3 regions of the Clostridium sp. DL-VIII genome follow, and region 2 is predicted to be linked to each of the others. Evidence: riboswitches for the same ligand, from Rfam matches in the RefSeq annotation. Region 2 holds a riboswitch; each other region holds the start of a gene.
What was found. Region 2 has a riboswitch for cyclic di-GMP ahead of CDLVIII_RS20520 (bacteriohemerythrin). Riboswitches for the same ligand answer to the same signal wherever they lie in the genome.

Region 1: another riboswitch for cyclic di-GMP. It lies ahead of CDLVIII_RS23370 (3-oxoacyl-[acyl-carrier-protein] synthase III C-terminal domain-containing protein); the one in region 2 lies ahead of CDLVIII_RS20520 (bacteriohemerythrin).
Region 3: another riboswitch for cyclic di-GMP. It lies ahead of CDLVIII_RS23720 (LuxR C-terminal-related transcriptional regulator); the one in region 2 lies ahead of CDLVIII_RS20520 (bacteriohemerythrin).

Annotation. Positions count from the first base shown of each region.
Region 1 covers NZ_CM001240.1:5,066,206-5,072,409, reverse strand. The annotation lists gene CDLVIII_RS23380 (iron-containing alcohol dehydrogenase family protein) at 1-43, shown strand, start outside; gene CDLVIII_RS31605 (hypothetical protein) at 138-293, shown strand; gene CDLVIII_RS23375 (GNAT family N-acetyltransferase) at 498-950, shown strand; cyclic di-GMP riboswitch class I at 1,121-1,207, shown strand; gene CDLVIII_RS23370 (3-oxoacyl-[acyl-carrier-protein] synthase III C-terminal domain-containing protein) at 1,489-2,475, shown strand; gene CDLVIII_RS23365 (methyl-accepting chemotaxis protein) at 2,512-4,044, shown strand; gene CDLVIII_RS23360 (rRNA adenine N-6-methyltransferase family protein) at 4,545-5,102, shown strand; gene CDLVIII_RS23355 (metallophosphoesterase) at 5,243-6,154, opposite strand; gene CDLVIII_RS23350 (hypothetical protein) at 6,190-6,204, opposite strand, start outside.
Region 2 covers NZ_CM001240.1:4,464,642-4,470,845, forward strand. The annotation lists gene CDLVIII_RS20495 (matrixin family metalloprotease) at 1-318, shown strand, start outside; gene CDLVIII_RS32235 (cell wall binding repeat-containing protein) at 718-912, shown strand; gene CDLVIII_RS32240 (DUF4362 domain-containing protein) at 940-1,425, shown strand; gene CDLVIII_RS32245 (transcriptional regulator) at 1,563-1,772, opposite strand; gene CDLVIII_RS20515 (winged helix DNA-binding protein) at 1,932-2,144, opposite strand; gene CDLVIII_RS32250 (hypothetical protein) at 2,425-2,589, shown strand; gene CDLVIII_RS20520 (bacteriohemerythrin) at 3,019-3,411, opposite strand; cyclic di-GMP riboswitch class II at 3,519-3,602, opposite strand; gene CDLVIII_RS20525 (hypothetical protein) at 4,282-4,521, opposite strand; gene CDLVIII_RS20530 (fumarylacetoacetate hydrolase family protein) at 4,686-5,549, opposite strand; gene CDLVIII_RS20535 (YbhB/YbcL family Raf kinase inhibitor-like protein) at 5,600-6,130, opposite strand.
Region 3 covers NZ_CM001240.1:5,158,711-5,164,914, reverse strand. The annotation lists gene CDLVIII_RS23735 (spore germination protein GerW family protein) at 52-432, shown strand; gene CDLVIII_RS23730 (purine-nucleoside phosphorylase) at 445-1,257, shown strand; gene htpG (molecular chaperone HtpG) at 1,689-3,623, shown strand; cyclic di-GMP riboswitch class II at 3,854-3,935, shown strand; gene CDLVIII_RS23720 (LuxR C-terminal-related transcriptional regulator) at 4,258-6,204, shown strand, end outside.

The DNA.
Region 1 (6,204 bases), 600 kb from region 2:
GATAGTTGATGAAGATGAAGTGTTAAATAATATCTTAATATAAAGTATATATGCTGCTTCATAAATAAAGCTGAATAAATATTTAGATGAAGGCAAAACTAATCGTGTATTTATTAATAATTAGAGGAGGCAGGTTTATGAAAAAATTGGAAAAAGGTGAACATGAGAAAGCAATGGAGAAAGCTAAGAAAATGCTTGATAAAGGGTGCGGAATGAGTGAAATAGTAAAAGAAACTAATTTAAGTGAGGAAAATGTGCTGAAAGCAAAAAGAAAATGGGAAGAGTTATCATAAAAATTATTAATAAACAATTAATTTGTTATTTATAAGTTGAATAATAAAACTTACTTTATATAACTATCAATATGTCGCAAAGATTTAATAGCGATATGTTGATAGTTTTTTTATTTAAAAATATAATTATCTATGAATAAATATGCAATAATAATGAATATAGTGTATAATATAATTATATTATTAGAAATAGAGGGAACTACTATGAATAGCATTATATATCAATATATAGATTATACAAATGAAAAATTTAAGGAAGTGATAGATTTAAGATTTAATATTTTATTTAAACCATATAGCAAAATTAGTAAATATGATTACGATGAATTTGATCATATAAGTTTTCATTTAGTGGCATTAAGGGAAGATAAAGTTATAGGATACTCAAGAATGACTAAAGTAAATGATAAAGGCAAAATCACTAACGTAGTTGTTAATCCGGAATACATAAAAAAAGGAATTGGATTTGAAATGATGAAAAGGCATATTTTTAAGGCTGAAGAAAATAATATTGGGCATTTATACTTAAATGCAAGGGCAGACACCATCAATTTTTATAAAAAAATCGGATTTGAGTGTAAAGAAGACATGTTTTTATCTGAGAAAAGCGGATTGATGCTGCAGAAAATGTGCTATGAAGTGAATTTAGTAAGATAGTATTAGAGAAAGGATAAATTTGATATAGATTATAAGGTGTTTTTGAATTATTACATGCATATGAAAAATATTTAAGTCTAGATTGAATATAACGGAACAGAAGGAATTATTGTAGAAATATGCAACTAATATTGAAAAATGTAAGAAAATGGAGTAGTATATAGTGTATATATTGATAATAGTACACTTATTGAAAGGTAAGGTCACAAAGCCATGGGTCTAAGGAATGTTATGTCTATGATTGCCAGGCTACTAAGAGGAAGTTGTTAAGAATAAATGTTTATGCTTTTATTAGGTGTCTATTATTAATTAATAGGCACTTTTTCTATGTATAGGAACTATCTGAAGGGGAAGGATTAATAAAAGTTTGTTTTTTATAAACTAATGGAAAATAGTTTTTTGAAATTAGTGATGTCAATGCTTATTGGAGTATTAATTGGTTAAAAGGTCACAAAAAAGAGAGTAGCACATGCATTTTTTATTTGTATTAATTAAAAATGTATATTTATAAAAAGTAATGTAAAGTGAGGGAAAAGTTATGGGAGTAAGATTAAGTTGTATTGATGTCTGTCATGGTTCTAAAGTTGTTTCAAATGATTTTTACATAAAGCATTTCGAACAACAAGATAAGGATGTGAGACATTTGTTAGAAGATGTAATGGGAAGAGATAAGAGATATATGTTTGATGAAGGCGAGAATTCTCTATCCTTATCCATAAAAGCTGCAAAATCTGTGTTAGATAAAGCAGGTTTGCAGGGGAGTGATATAGATGTATTAGTTTATTCGTCGATATTATCGGAATATGTATCACCTCCAACATCGATTTTGTTGCACAAAGAATTAAATTTAAAGGAAAATGTAATGTGCTTTGATATGAATGCAAACTGTGCAGGCATGGGAGTTGCTTTGGAGAATATATCAAATTATTTAATGTCCTCTAAACATGCAAAGATGGCTCTAATAGTTGGATGCGATGATGATAATTCCTTATGTGATACTAATAATGAAATATGTTATGGAAATTATGGACATGCTGCATGTGCAATAATCTTAGAAAAAGTAGATGAGAATTGTGGGGTGATTGACACTGAATATTATATAAATACAGAAGTTAGTGATAAAGTTTTGTATCCAAGTAATGGTTTTTCAAGTTTTTTTAAATCTAAAAATGTTGATGAACTTTGGTTAAAATGGACACCATTTGATACAGGAGTATTTATGTATCCTGCTACAGAAATAATGACGAAAGTCATAAAAAATGCAGGATTAACTAAAGATGATATCAGTATGTTTTGTTTATCACAACTTGCATTTACTAATACGAAGAAAATAAGAGAACTTATGGATTTAGAGGATGATAAAACAATATATATAGGGAATGAGTATGGATATACAGGTACTACTAGTCCGTTTATAGCATTATATGAATCCATAGAACGAGGCAAAATTAAGAGGGGAGATTATATTGTATTTTGGACATTCGGAGCAGGCTCTCAGAGTATAGTAATGCTATATAAATATTGAAATATAAATAATTAATGTAATATATAGGGGGTAAAAATGGATAAAAAAGAAAGTTTTAAAATAAGGTTCAATAAGAAGACGCTTAAATTTGTGTTAATAATATATATGATATGTTGCGTCCTGTCATTTATATTCTATTGTGGTTTGAAATTATTTGGCTTTAATGATGCTATAAGTGTAAAATCTTTAATATTACTAGGAATATTTGTTGCTATTTATGCTATAGTGCTACATAAGTGTTATAAGCTTACACTTGCTAAAAATGGCTTTAATATCAAAGCTTTTAATGTAACAAAGGGGATACTTTTATTTATAACTTATTTTCAATATTTATATTTAAACTTTACAATGCACTTAAATTCTTTATGGCTAGTAATTTTCTTCTTTACTATTCTTGGAGCGTTATTTTTTGATGTAAAAATGATTAGTGCATCGATAATTTTGAGTATTATATGTCAAGTTATAGTTTTTATAAACAATCCTTCAATTTTTTTAGCTAAAGAATTTACAGTGGCAGAAGCATCTATGACAATTATTACAATTCTGATAACTTTAACATTAGTTTTTGTTGTCGTATATTTTGCATCAAGTTTGTTAGAATCAATTGGCGAAAAAGAAAGTCAAGTAGAGGAAGAGAAGGAAAAAATATTAAATTTGTTCCAAAGTATAACTCAAATTTCAAATACGGTTTTAGCATCAAGTGAAAATTTAAGTGTTGCTATTGAAGAACAAACGAGCTCTCTTTTAGAAGTATCAGGAACAAGTCAATCTATGTCAAAAGACTCAGGTGAAATGTTAAACAAATCAAATAAGAATAAGGAAATATTAAATACATTACTAAGTGCTAATGAAGTAGTTACTAATAAAACAAAAGATAATGAAACTAAAGTAAAAGAGTTTATTGAAATTACTGATAAAAATCAAGAGGCTTTAAATAATACACTGTCAATTATTAATGATATAAAGAATAATATACAAGATACTTTTAAGTCTACAAATGATTTGGAACAAAAATCAAGAGAGGTAGATGAAATATTAAAGCTTATTGGAGATATATCAGAGCAGACAAATCTTCTTGCATTAAATGCATCAATTGAGGCGGCAAGAGCTGGAGAATATGGTAAGGGATTTGCAGTTGTAGCAGAGGAAATAAGAAAATTAGCAGAAGGAACAAAGGAATCACTTAATCAGGTAAGTGCAATAGTGGAAGAATTGAAAAACAATATAAATTTAGTTCAAAGACAAATGACTGATAATAATGAAAAGTCTCAAGTAGGGAATAATATTATTAATGAAACTGTAAAAGGAATAAATAATATGACTTCAAATTTAAAATTATTCAGTAATAATATTATGGAAATAAATAAGGCATCTAATACATTATTTACAGAGACTAAAAATGTAGTAAATTTTAACGAAGAAGTAGCTAATTTAATTAAGGATACAATTTCAAAATTTGAAACGGTGACAGAATCTATAGCTCAAGGAGCTGCTACTAGTGAAGAAATAGAAGCGAGTATTAATGAATTGAAGAATATTGCTGAGGATATGAACAAGCTTATTAAATAAATATTATATCAGAGTTTGTGGAAGGATACATAGAGACTTAATGGTATAAAACCAATAGCATATTACTACATTAAATAGTAGCAAAAAAAATAATTTGATTGCTTTTTGTGTCAATATATCCAGTTAATATAAATGATGTTAATAAAATTTAAAAATGTTTTGTAAGTTATTGAGTTCATTTCCTTAATGTGCTATAATCTAAAGAAAATAAATTATAACATAATTTTCTAATTATTATATAGTGATGCACCGTGGTGGAGAATTGTTAGATATACATCATCAGGTTGCGCACAATTCGCTAGACCGACAATACTTAGTTCTTTTTTGAGTTTTGATTATGTTGTAGTATTGGGCCTAGGATGAAATGTCACAACCAAATACCTGAAGATTATTAAGAAATATTTTAGGATTATCTCCAATTCTATATAGATGGGAATAATCCTTTTTATTAAGAATAAAATATGTGTTTTAATAAAAACATGCAGGAGGGTTATAATACCATGTGGGGAAAATTTATAATAGAGTATTTAAAATCACCTAGAACAGTAGGAGCTGTAGCACCTAGTTCTAAAAAGCTTGCTGAAAAGATGGCTTGTGATATTGACTATGAAAATGCAAAGTGTATTGTTGAGTATGGACCAGGGACTGGGGTATTTACTGAAAGATTAGTGAGAAAAATAAAAAAGCAGACTTTATTAATGCTTATCGAATATAATGAGGAATTTTGCAGGCAGCTAAAAGAAAGATATAGTAATTATAGTAATATTGTAGTTGTAAATGATTCGGCAGAAAATATAGACAAGTATCTAAAAAAATATAATATTAAAGAAGTAGATTATGTAGTTTCTGGATTACCATTTGCAAGTCTACCAAAAAGTATGTCAAATATAATATTAAAAAAGACAAGAGATATCTTAAAGAAAAATGGTTTGTTTATAACTTTTCAGTATACATTACTTAAGAAAGGTTACATAGGAAGTTATTTTAAGGATATAAGCTTAGAGAGAGTTATATTCAATTTACCACCAGCTTATGTTTTAAAATGCCAAAATACATAAAAATATTTTTGTGTTTTGAAATATAATTAAATGTCAAAAGTGGGATTTTAAAAAATTGAATAAGATTAATTAATAGTTAGTGTGAAATCCATGACAATATCTTTTATAGATATTATCATGGGATTTTTTTATTTAAGAATTTATTTGAAAATAGAATTAGAATGAGAGTTAATTCTATTTTCATTTTTATCTATTTTAAATTCATCAATTTTGCTGCCTTTTGAACTTATAGCTGAAACATTAATGTAATTTGTTTCAACATCTACAACTAAAAAGTGATATACGGCAATTGGAGGGATTACAACTCCTTTTTTACTTGTATATTTGTCTCTGAGTTTTTCACCGCCGCCACCTGTAATTACCTGTGTAATACTGTTTTCGTAACAAAAATTTTCATTGCTGAAAGAAGCATCAATTACTTTTCTTGAATAATTGTGTTCATGACCTGAAAAAACTATATCTATATTGTACTTATCAACAATTTTCCAAAATTCATCTCTACATTCTGGATATAAATCAAGGCAATGACCTAAATGAGCTCCAGTTGGAAAAGCTGGTGAATGAACAAAAACAAACTTATTTCTTTTAAACTCTGAAGCTTTTTCTTCGAACCACGCAATCTGATCTTTACCAATTCTATGAGTTAAACCGGGATGAAAAGCATTTAGAATTATAAATCTCATATCGGCAATGTCTATATAATACACTGTTTTATTATAAGCATAAAGGTATTCATTGGGAGTTAAATCATTATAAACCTGACTAAAAATTTTTTCGAATCTGTCATTTAAAGGCTCTATATTAACTTCATGATTCCCTATTACAGGAAATAACGGTTTGTTTGGATGATACTGTTCTATTATTCTCCTTAATTTAGTCAATTGAAAATTTAATATTTCTTCTTTAGAACTACCTGCAACAGTATCTCCACACATTACAATAAATTCTGGTGCTGGTCTTAATTTACATGATTCATGCATTAGCGTTTTAAGTACTTTTTCATTTATGCCATTTTTTTTACCCTTTGAATCACTGAAAACTATAAACCTCATTTTTTCTCCTCTCAAAAACACAATTTTGCAATATTTTATTTGCAGTATTG
Region 2 (6,204 bases):
TCGTATATAGAAACCACGGAAGATAGTATTAAAGATTATACTGATATTAATGATTTGACTAATAATTCTAGTACTATAATACAAGAAAAAATCCAAGATGCAGAATCTTTTTATGATGAAGATGGCATTTATACTAATGTTTCAATTAAAGTTGAAGATAGTTTGGCTGGAACTTTAAAAACTGGGGATGTAATTAATGTCAAGCTTCATGGGGGTACCATTGAAGGGAAAAATGCAAAAGAATTTAGCATGCGAACACTAGGAAAGTCAGTTGTTGACAATGATAATGTAAGTTCTAAAAAATTGAAGAAGTTGTAGACGGGCTTGATAATTTTAATAAAGGAGATGATTCATTATTCTTTTTAAATTATTCTGATGGTAAATATTATGTAACAGGTTCGCATCAAGGTAGATTTAAATTAACAGGGGATAATGTTCAATTAAATGAACAATTAAAAAATAAATACAAAAAAGGTCTTAGTAGCGATAATTTCATTAGCAATATAAAGCTTTCATTATCGAAATAGAAAACCAACTTTAGCTAGTACAAGTTTTATTTTGAAAACTTATAAAAAATAGAAATTAATAGACAACAATAATATCGTAGTAATATTGTTGTCTATTAACATTAATTTGTTTTTTTGTTTTAATTATTTATGGAAATGATTTTATAGAGATATATTATTGTGTACTATAAGAAAGATTTTGGGGTGAAAAATGAAAAAGTTAATAATCTTAACAATGATATTAATATCCATATTGACAATGAATCCAATTGTTACACATGCAGAATGGAAACAAGATAATAATGGCTGGTGGAATTCAGAAGGAAGTTCGTGGTCAGTTGGTTGGAAAGAAATTGATGGAAAGTGGTATTATTTTGATGATAATGGATATATGAAAACGGGGTAGTTATTTGATCAATGTAAATGGTACTATTTGGATAGCGATGGTTGCATGGTTAAAAATACTACTATTGAAGGTTATTCATTAGGTTCTGATGGTGCATGGATCCAAATAGCTCAAAATTCTTACAAAGAACTAGATAAGATACAAATGAAATATAGCATTGATACGGCTAAAGAAGATGGTGATGTTATATCAAGTTCAATTGATGAATATTATAATATAGAAAAACTTGATAAATTTATTGAAAACTATAAAAATAAAAAATCAAATGTAGGAGATATGGTAAGAATAATAAGTTATACGATTGACGGAGGCGTTATAATAAGTGATTTGATTGTTAATGATAATAGTATTAAACTTACAGTTGATAATACAAGAGATCAATATGCAAGTGAAAAGGATAGAAAAAAAATAGAGTATAAAGTAATAGACATAAATAAAACCAATAATGAAAAAAACAATTTTATATCGTATTATGTGAAAACTGATCAAGGTGAAGAATTATGCATACTCTAAATTTTCGGTAATGATCAGCCTACTACACACTTAAAAGTATAAAAGAAAAGAGTGCCCCACCTTCTCCCAAAGAGTAGTACTCTTTTCTTAAATCAATAATTCAATCTAATATCCCTAAAACAAAAAACGTTCTAGGATTAGCTTAGTATTTGCAGTACTAAGCTTTTCTTATCTATATTATAGAATAAATTTATACAAATTATACTGTTAAAATTATATGCGAAAAGTTCTATGTATGATTTATATTTTAAAATAGTATTAGGCCTTATTCCTGTTTTCCTAGCCAAGTCAGCCTGATTGATTCCATCTTTTTTCCCAAATACTCTCGATAAATAAATTCTTATCATATGTATATCATCTCATATACCGGGGATTTTAACATTATGTTATTGGGTGTCTTCTAAGAAAACTCTAAATTTTTATTTATTTTAACACAGAATATAATTTTTATAATTTTTTGTTATGTAATATCATTTTACGTTAATTTAGTAATCAAAAACTTCCAACTAAATTATTTCCTTTATTCTGATACTCCTATTACATCCCTTGTCTTTTTTTATATATCCTTTTTTCTCTAATCTATCTATATGAGCTTGTACTGATGATGTTGAATTAATATCTGCAATCTTGCATATTTCTCTGACTGTTGGTGGTATTTTTTCCTTCTCTATATAATCCTTAATAATATCTAAAATCATTTTTTGCTTTTCTGTCAACATACTGTCATCTCCTTATTGTCATTATTATATAAAACATATGCGAACTAGTGTTCGTGTACATTTTACTACTATTATCTTATATTGTAAATAGAAAACTTGTATTACCATATTTCAATTTGGATACAATTGAATAGTTATTTAGATAATCATATCTTTTACTGTTAGGTGCTATTAAAACACTACAAAATATGGCTACAACAAAGAGGATACATCAAAAAATATCACAGTTGTTTGGATTGATGCGCTCCCTGAAGCAAGAGCTTTAGTTGATAAAGGATTTATGGCAGGCACTGTTTTTCAAGATCCAAAAATTTTACCTGAAGTTTTCTATAATATTGGCATTAACTTAGTTCAAAATCTAAATCCCATAGAAAATACAAACTATAAAATTGTTAATGGAGAGATCATTATTCCATTTCCTTATAAAGAATACATTAAGAAATAATTTAAAAGCAGTAATTGAATTGCTCTTAGCTACTGCTTATTATCTGTATGTAAAAAAATGAAGGTAGACTAAGTATTTCTACCTAATTTACCTTTATTTTTAGATATTCTTTAAACTTCACTTATTTTAACAGCTCTACATACTTAACTCAGTTAAATCATTAAAACTCGTGCACACAAATTTTTAATACTAAAATCCAGAATAAACTAAAATTAAATAAATCACGAAAACTTCTTAATAACTCTACAATCATTTTTATAGATAACCGGCTATTTACAGTATAAATATTATCACAATGACTAAAGAAAAAAATACTTTTTTCTTTAAACATATAAATACAGTCATAAAATAGCACTATTGTATGTTTTTTCTTAAGCAGTTCTTTTTCTTAATATTAGCTAAATAAACAAAAATTAAAGTTTAAATATCTTAATCTCCAACTATAAGCTTGTCTTGATTTAAAATATGTTTATCTATCCAATCTACTATAAATTCTAATAATCCTTTTACACATTCATCCTGATCTAAATCAATTACATTTAAATTAATGTTATTAATTTCATTTATAAAGTTTTCATGCTCTACTTTATGAGAAAGAAATCTTTTATATCTTATACTTAACATATACTTTTCTTCTGATTTAAAATGAAATACAGTATAGTCTTTTAACTCACCAAGTATCTCAATAATTTTATCATACTTATCTGTAATAAAATTATTATTCAATAATTCATATGCACGTTCTGCAATTTCAAATAATTTTTCATGTTGTTCGTCAATATGGTTTATTCCAAGCGCATATTCTTCTTTCCATTTAATCATAAGATCACCTCAAATTTTAATATTGTAGTATAATTTTTCACATTAGTACCTTTTAATTTATAAATAAAAATGACCAATTAAAATTTACTAATCTTAAAAGATTAGTAAATTTAATTGGTCGGTTGCACAACTAGCTCTAAACTCTCAATGTGCCCAAAATAAGAAAGTTTTTCACAGCTTCCAATTTACATATTTTATTAATAATGATCAAATTATTAATACACTTACAATATTAACATTATAACATAAAAAATTCTATATAATTTCATATTTTTATATATTGATAAAATATAACTTCAATATTCCAACGGATTTTATAAATATTATAAATACTTTTATTAAGTTATGGTTTATCATCAGAAGGTACATTATCAAAGCTTTTAATTTTCTTAGGTTTTATAGTACTCATATAAAGCCTAACAGATTTGAAATTTTCTATACCCGTGGTGGTAAGAGTTATATAGACATTTTTATTTGTTAAATTAATTTTGGCTTTTGTATATGCTATAAAAAATTCACCTTCTTTAGTGTATTTAAGATTCCTATAATTAATTTTATTTTCCTTTTTTCTTGGACGTCCTTTTTTACCAGTATGTTTTTCAAAATTTACTTCAAATATTGCTGTATCTGAGCGTAGAGTTCCTATAATATGTATGTTTGAAAATTTTTCGATTTCACTTATAGATGGCTTTTTGCTATGCCACGAATCACATGTGACTATAACTTAATATTCTGCTAACGCAGGGGCAACGGATAATATCATTTCAGATGCTAATTCAAGTTTTGTTCTAGATTTATCATAAATCCTATACTGTATAGGAAATTTGATATATTTGATTTTGTTATTATGCAGTATAGGAATTGCTATTGCTAAGCATACTTAAAATTTTTCTCTGATAAGAAATAGTAAAATCTATTTAAGCATACATTCCAATACTTCTTTATAAATTTATCATAAATTAGCTTTATAGATTTTACTTCCTGCATATAGAAAATTGAAAAAATAAGTATCTGAAAGTTTTCAAAACTTCGTTTATAAAAAATACTTTTATATGCATTTAAATACTTCTTTAATGTATTAATTGTTGAATTACTGCCAATACTATTCATAGAACCAAACACCGTCCTTGTTAAAGAATCGTATTGGAACTATGATTATTTTGTGCAAGAAATCGGTGTTTGGTTCATTGTATTTTATGGGAATCTAATTACTTGTAAAGTGGTGTTATTATATAATATTATTATTAAAATCATTATAGTCACAAGAAATATAACTATTCTAATACATTATTTAAAGTTCCTAATTTTTCAATAGATACTTCAACCTTATCTCCTGATTTCAGCCAGCATTGTTCAGCTTCAGGATAGCCTAAAATAACCCCACTAGGTGTTCCCGTGAAAATAATATCTCCTGGTTTTAATGTTAAATGCTGAGAAATATAACTTACAATTGTTGCACAATCAAAGATCATATCTTTGGTATTTGCAGATTGGCGAATTTCTCCATTTACTTCACATTTTATGTCTAGATTATTTGGATCCACTTCGTCAGCTGTCATCAAATACGGGCCAATTGGTGCAAAATCATCACAGGTTTTACCGAGCAGCCATTGTTCTGTACGGAATTGAAGATCACGAGCAGTTAAATCATTTCCAACAGTGTATCCAAAAACATAGGAAAGTGCATCTTCCTTAGAAATATTTTTAGCTTCTTTTCCTATAACAACAACTAGTTCTGCTTCATAATCAAATTTCTCTGCTGATTTAGGAAGATTAATCAATTGATTATGAGCAGCTAATGTATTATTAAATTTACTAAAAATAACTGGAAACTCAGGTGTAACGATATTGCATTCTTCCCTATGGCTTAAATAATTTAAACCAACACAAAGTATCTTTTCGGGATTATTTACACATGGTGCATAAATTATTTGCTCTTCTGGTATAATTTCTACTTCCTTCTTTATTAATTCTTCTAATTGTAATAAGCCTTTTTCTGCATTTTCAATTACTTTTTCCATAGTATTAGGTACATTAAATGAATTAATAGCTGCTGCTTTTTCTACATCTATAATGCCTTGTTCTACTTTAATTCCTAATCGTATTTCTTTTCCCAATTTAAAATTAATCAACTTCATTTTTATCATCACCTTTTTTTATAATAGGCCTAGTTATTATAACTTTTATATTATAATTCTGCTGTTGCGGTCATAACTGCACGAGCAAGAGTATGACCTCCCATATTAAATCCAAGAAATGTTGGTGTTGAATCAACAGGTATACCTATATCTTCAACATCTAATGCATAAACAACAATTACATATGTGTGTTTTCCATGTCCTGCTGGTGGAGCAGCTCCTATATATCTTGCAGCACGTGCGTCATTAGGAAGTTGAATTGCTCCTTTTGGCAGTACTGAACAAGCTGCATCTCCTGATCCTGTTTCTAATTCAGTAACAATTGCAGGGATATTAGCAACTGCCCAGTGCCAGAATCCAGCACCAGTTGGCGCATCTAAATCATATATAGTTACTGCATAACTTTTTGTTCCTTCTGGTGCTCCAGACCAAGATAATTGTGGTGAGACATCTTGTCCTCCTTCGATACCAAATATTCCAGAATATTGAGATAACGCAAATGCCTCTCCATCTTTAACATCTTTACTTGTAACTTCAAAACTTGCTACCTTTGGTAACTTTTCAAAAAAATCTTTACTCATGTCTTTTTCCTCCTAACTTTTTTTAATTGCAACTAAAAACTACAATATTCATCTTGTTATAACTAGTATACTTT
Region 3 (6,204 bases), 690 kb from region 2:
AATTGTATGGTTATTATTTGGAGTGTATTTCAAAGTTAGGAGGAAATAACTATGGAAAACAATTTAGTAAAGGAAAACCTGGATTTAATATTTGATAATTTAGAAAAATTTTTAAAGACAGAAACACTTATAGGAAAGCCAATTGTAGTAGGAGAAGTAACGCTTATACCAATTATAAGTGTCACTTTTGGAGGTGGCACTGGAGGCGGAAATGATTATAATAGTAAAGAAATGGATGGAATAGGGTCAGGTGGAGGTATGGGAGCTAGAATATCTCCAGATGCAATATTGGTAATTAAAAAAGATGAAGTTACTATGCTTAAAGTAAAGGAAGAAAGTAATTTAGACAGCCTTTTAAATATGCTTCCAGATATAGTTTCAAAAATAAATGTAAAGAAGGATATGGAAAGGAACCATAAAGATGAAGTTTAAGGAGGAAAAAAGATGTATGATAAAATAATGGAATCGGTTGAGTATATACAAAGCAAAATAAAGAGAAATCCTAAAATAGCAATAATACTTGGATCAGGGCTTGGGGATTTGGTTGAAGAAGTTAAGGATGTGGAAGACATCTCTTATAAAGATATACCTAACTTTCCAGTATCCACAGTTAAAGGGCATGAAGGAAAATTAGTGTTTGGGAAAATAAATAATATAGAAGTTATGCTAATGCAAGGACGATTTCATTATTATGAAGGATATACAATGAAAGAAGTTACATATCCAATATATGTGATGAAAAAGCTTGGTATAGAAAAGATAATTGTTACAAATGCCTGTGGTGGAATTAATAAGAGTTTTGAGCCAGGAACTTTAATGCTTATTAAAGATTTTATAAATTTATTTGGAGATAATCCATTAATTGGAGTTAACGATGAGAGACTAGGAACAAGATTTCCAGATATGTCTGAACCGTATAAATTGGAGATTATTGATAAAGCAAAAAAAATTGGAGATGACCTTGGAATAAAATATGCAGAAGGTGTTTACGCAGGTTTTATGGGGCCATATTATGAAACAGCAGCTGAAATTGTAATGATAGGAAGACATGGGGCAGACGCTGTTGGTATGTCAACTGTGCCAGAAACAATAGTTGCTAATTACTTAGGTATGGATGTGCTTGGAATAGCGTGTATTACAAACATGGCTACTGGAATACAAAAGGTGAAGCATTCCCATGAAAGAGTTGTAGAAACAGCTAAAAAGGTTTCTTCAGATTTGTGCAGGTGGGTAACAAAAATTGTTGAAGAGATGTAAATGTTAAGAATCTAAATTATATTTAACTCTTTATAATAATCTTTTAAGTTTGATCGTAGTAATACGAATTTGATTTAAAGTACTAATACCTGCTAATTTACCTAGTTTTTGCACTGGATATTCCATGTGGTTTGCATCCTTACAAGATTACTTTACATCTTTACGCAGCGTTAATGTCAATAGTTTAGATGAATAAAAATTTAAGTGACGCAGATAGGAAAATATAATGTGTATTATATTGTTTAATTTAGTTGTGCTTTTTATACAATTTATTGCTGCGAGTGTATCTACTGCAATAATTTTAGCAGATATTATGAGAATAATAATTAAAAACAAAAATTTAAGACTAAAAATGGAGCAAGAATAATTTGACAATTAATATTGTTTAGTCTAAAATACTTTTTGAAAAAAGCAAGAGGAGTGGTTATAAAATGATAAAAGAGAATGGTAATATTTCAATCGACACAGAGAACATATTTCCTATTATTAAGAAATGGCTATACTCTGACAAAGACATATTTATAAGAGAAGTAATAAGTAATGCGTGTGATGCAATTAGTAAATTTCAAAGATTAGTCTCATTAGGCGAGGCAAGTACTAATGGAGATGAAACATATAAAGTTATAGTATCAGTAAATAAAGAAAAGAAGACTCTTAAATTTATTGATAATGGTATTGGTATGACTGAAGAGGAGGTTAAAAAATATATTAACCAGGTAGCTTTTTCAGGAGCAACTGATTTTATGGAAAAATATAAAGATAAAATGGATGAAGGCAAGGATATAATCGGTCACTTTGGACTAGGGTTTTATTCTACTTTTATGGTATCCACTAAAGTTCAAATTGATACATTGTCATTTAAAGAAGGTGCTGAAGCTGTAAGATGGGAATGTTCTGGAGGAACAGAATATGAAATTGGAGTTTCGACTGATAGGTTAGCAAGAGGTACAACAATAACTTTATTTGTTGATGATGAAAGTACAGAATTTTTAGAGGAATATAAAGTTAGAGAAATTATAAAAAAATATTGTTCTTTCTTACCTACAGAAATATATTTAGAAGATGAAAATAAGCCAGAAGAAGAGCCAAAGTATGAAACAAAGAAAAAAGAAGATGGAACTGAATATCAAGAATTAGTTGAACCAGAGGCTCCAAAGCCTTTGAATGATACAAATCCTTTATGGATTAAGGCTCCTAAAGATTGTACTGATGAAGAATATAAAGATTTTTATAGAAAGGTGTTTATGGATTTTAATGAACCATTGTTTTGGATTCATTTAAATGTAGATTATCCTTTTAATTTGAAAGGAATATTATATTTTCCTAAATTAACTCATGAATTTGAAGCGACAGAAGGACAAGTAAAACTATATAATAATCAAGTGTTTGTTGCAGATAATATTAAAGAAGTAATCCCAGAATTCTTATTATTATTAAAAGGAACAATAGATTGTCCAGATCTACCTTTGAATGTTTCAAGAAGTTTCCTTCAAAATGATAAAGAAGTTTCAAAGATTTCTAATCATATAGTAAAGAAGGTTGCAGATAAATTAGTTGATTTATTTAAAAATAGCAGAGAAGAATTCGATAAATTCTGGCCAGATATACAAATATTCATTAAATATGGTTGTTTAAGAGATCAAAAATTCTATGATAAGATTAAAGAAATAATTATATTTAAGAATTTGAAAGGTGAATTTATAACATTAAAGGACTATCTTGAAGCTAATAAAGAAAAGCATGAAAATAAAGTATTCTATGTTAATAATGAAAAACAACAATCACAGTATATAAAGATGTTTAAAGAATATGATTTAGATGCTGTTATTTTAGATTGTTCATTAGATGATCATTTTATTTCATTCCTAGAGATGCATGAATCAGGAGTTAAATTTAATAGAATAGATTCAGATATTTCAGATACGTTAGGAAGTAAAGCTGATGAGAATGATGAAACAGTAAAGGCTTTAAATAAAGAAATAGAAGATTTGTTTAAAAATGAACTTGGAGATAAGGTTAAAAATTTATCTGTTGAAGGATTAAAAAATGAAGAAACTCCAGCCCTTGTTTTAGTGTCTGAAGAATCAAGAAGAATGGCTGAGATGAGCAAGATGTATGCAAAATCAGGGATGAGTTTCCAAGGAATGTTTGATGAAGAAAAAACTCTAGTTGTAAATAATAAGAGCGCAATAATCAAAAAGCTTGTAGAAATATATAAAGATGAAACTAAAAAGTCTGAAGTTAAGTTTATTTGTGAACATATTTTAGATTTGGCTAAAATAGCAAATAAAGAGTTAGATGCAAATGAAATGGACGAATTTATAAAGAGAAGTAATCAATTATTAAATAGGGTTATTGCACTATAAGAACTAAGAGTGAGATAAAATTATATTTATGTAAAATGAAAAAATCAGTAATGCTTTATTTATCTAAAGCATTACTGATTTTGTTCTTAGGTGTAGTTAAATTAGTATTGAATATCCATATATAACGCAGTTTATAGGAAAAAAACTCAAAATATGTATACTCATGCATGAAAATGTGGTAAAATATTCATATAGATAATTATAATAAAATAGTATTAAGTATATATTCTAATTAAGTTGGAAATGTTGAAGGATCTCCTTATTTTGGGCACCTTGGGGATTTGGAGTTAATGGTGCAACCGGCCAATGATTAATTTGTTAATTAATTGTTGGCTTTTTTTACGTGATTTAAAAAATCATTGTGAAAAAAGCCGACAGTATCCTTGATATCTTAATATGGTTGGCGTTGAAAATAATATTAAATTCAACAATTATCGATAACATTTCCAAGAGATAGAATAAAATTGAAGTTGAATTTTAAGTGTGATAAAATATCGTTGTATGTCCAATATAGCCTGTTACGATGACAAAAAAGCGGAAAATGAGATGTTATCATACAATAAGAAAAAAAGAAATGCTAAACATATAAAGGCAGATTATTTTGTATAATTTGTTTTAGATGAAGGGGAATACTATGAGAAGTCAGATTTTAAGACCTAAAATATTACATAGAAAGCGTGTAAATAAGTTGTTATCTCAAATATTTGAGGTACCTATATTTTTTGTTTCTGCATCTATGGGATATGGTAAAACAACTTCTGTTAAAAGTTTTCTGGATAGAAAAAAGGGAATGAAAACCATTTGGTTTGATACTGCAAGTGAAGAGGATGACGATGTCTGGATGTGGCATAAGTTCTGTGCTGCAATTAAGACTACAAATGTTAAATTGAGTCAAAGATTAAGTGCATATGGATTTCCTAAAAATAACATGGATGTATACCGAATAATTGATACTATTCGTGATGCGGTAAAACAGAAAACTGTTATAATAATTGATGATTGGTATGATTATAAAACCCTCTATATCAATTACTTAATAAAAGTTATAGCTTTAGAAGAAATACCTGATTTACATATTGTGATAATAAGTCGCAACAAGCCAGCTAATCAATTTGTTGAACTTGAGCTGAAGCAGAAATGCTTAGTAATGTGGCAGGATGATATAGCATTCACTTTCGAAGAAACAATAGAGTTTTTTGAGATTAATGAAATAAATTTAACAGAAAAAGAAAAAGCAGAAGTGTATGAGTACACAGGGGGATGGACTTCAGCTACTTATTTAGCATTATTACAATATTATAATGAGAATACTTTTGATAATATTCCCAAAGCTACGGAGTTAATTAAGAAAGCTGTATATGATAAATTTGATGAAACTACAAAGCAGATTCTTTTAAAGCTTGCACCAGTTGAATACTTTACATTGGAACAAGCTATTTATATAACAGAAAATGAAAAATCTAATGAAGTGATTAAGGAATTATTATCAAATAACTGCTTTATAAAATATGATAGGAAGTCTAAGACTTATGCACTGCATTCTATTTTAAGAAGTGCATTAAAAGAAGAAATTATAGCTTTAAATATTGATGCAAATGAAATTAATAATGTCTGTGGAGATTGGTATTATAAAATTTCAAAAGATATAGAAGCGATGGAGTATTATTATAAGGCGAAAAACTATGAACGCATACTTGATTTAATAGAGAGAAATGATACCATAAATTTGACAAAAGTATGGAAAAAAATTATTAGAATAGTTTTCAATGAGCTGACAATGGAACAAAAGGTAAATAGGCCTATAGCATATTTAAAACATATATTTTTCTATATACTTTATGAAAATCCACAAGCAGGAAAAGAACTTCTATATGAGTTGTGGGTCATATATGAAGTAAATGAGGAATTAAAGGATAGAAATCAAGTACTTGGAGAAATTTCATTTTTAGAAAGTCTTTTGATGCTTAATAATGTTGAAAAAATGATAGAATATCACAAAAAAGCATATGAATTATTCAATGGTGGAATGTCTAAAATTGCAAATGATAAAATGCCAATTACTTTTGGTTCACCACATTTTTTATATTTATATCATACAAAAAATGGTGGGCTTAAGGAATTGGTGGAACATTTTAAAGAAGGGATAGTTTATTTTGATCATATATCAAACAGAGGAGCAGCAGGAGCAAATTATTTGATGAGTGCTGAATATTTTTTTGAAACAGGTGATATTTATAATGGAGAGTTATTTGCATATAAAGCTCTACATAAAGCAAAAGCTAAAAATCAGACAAGTATTATAATTTGTTCACTTTTTCTTTTGATGAGAATTTCAATAAATAAAAATGATAAATATGAAATAAGAAATAAGTTTAATAGTTTAATAAGTGAATATAAAAGTTTAGATATTCCAAGATTTTTAAATGGGACAGATATTGCCTTAGGATATATTGATGGAATTACTGGAAATTTAAACGATATACATATATGGATTAATGATGGTGATAGTCCTGATTTACAAGTATTTTCTCCGTATTTGAGTATGGGATATATTATTTCTGGACTAGCCATGATGCTTAAA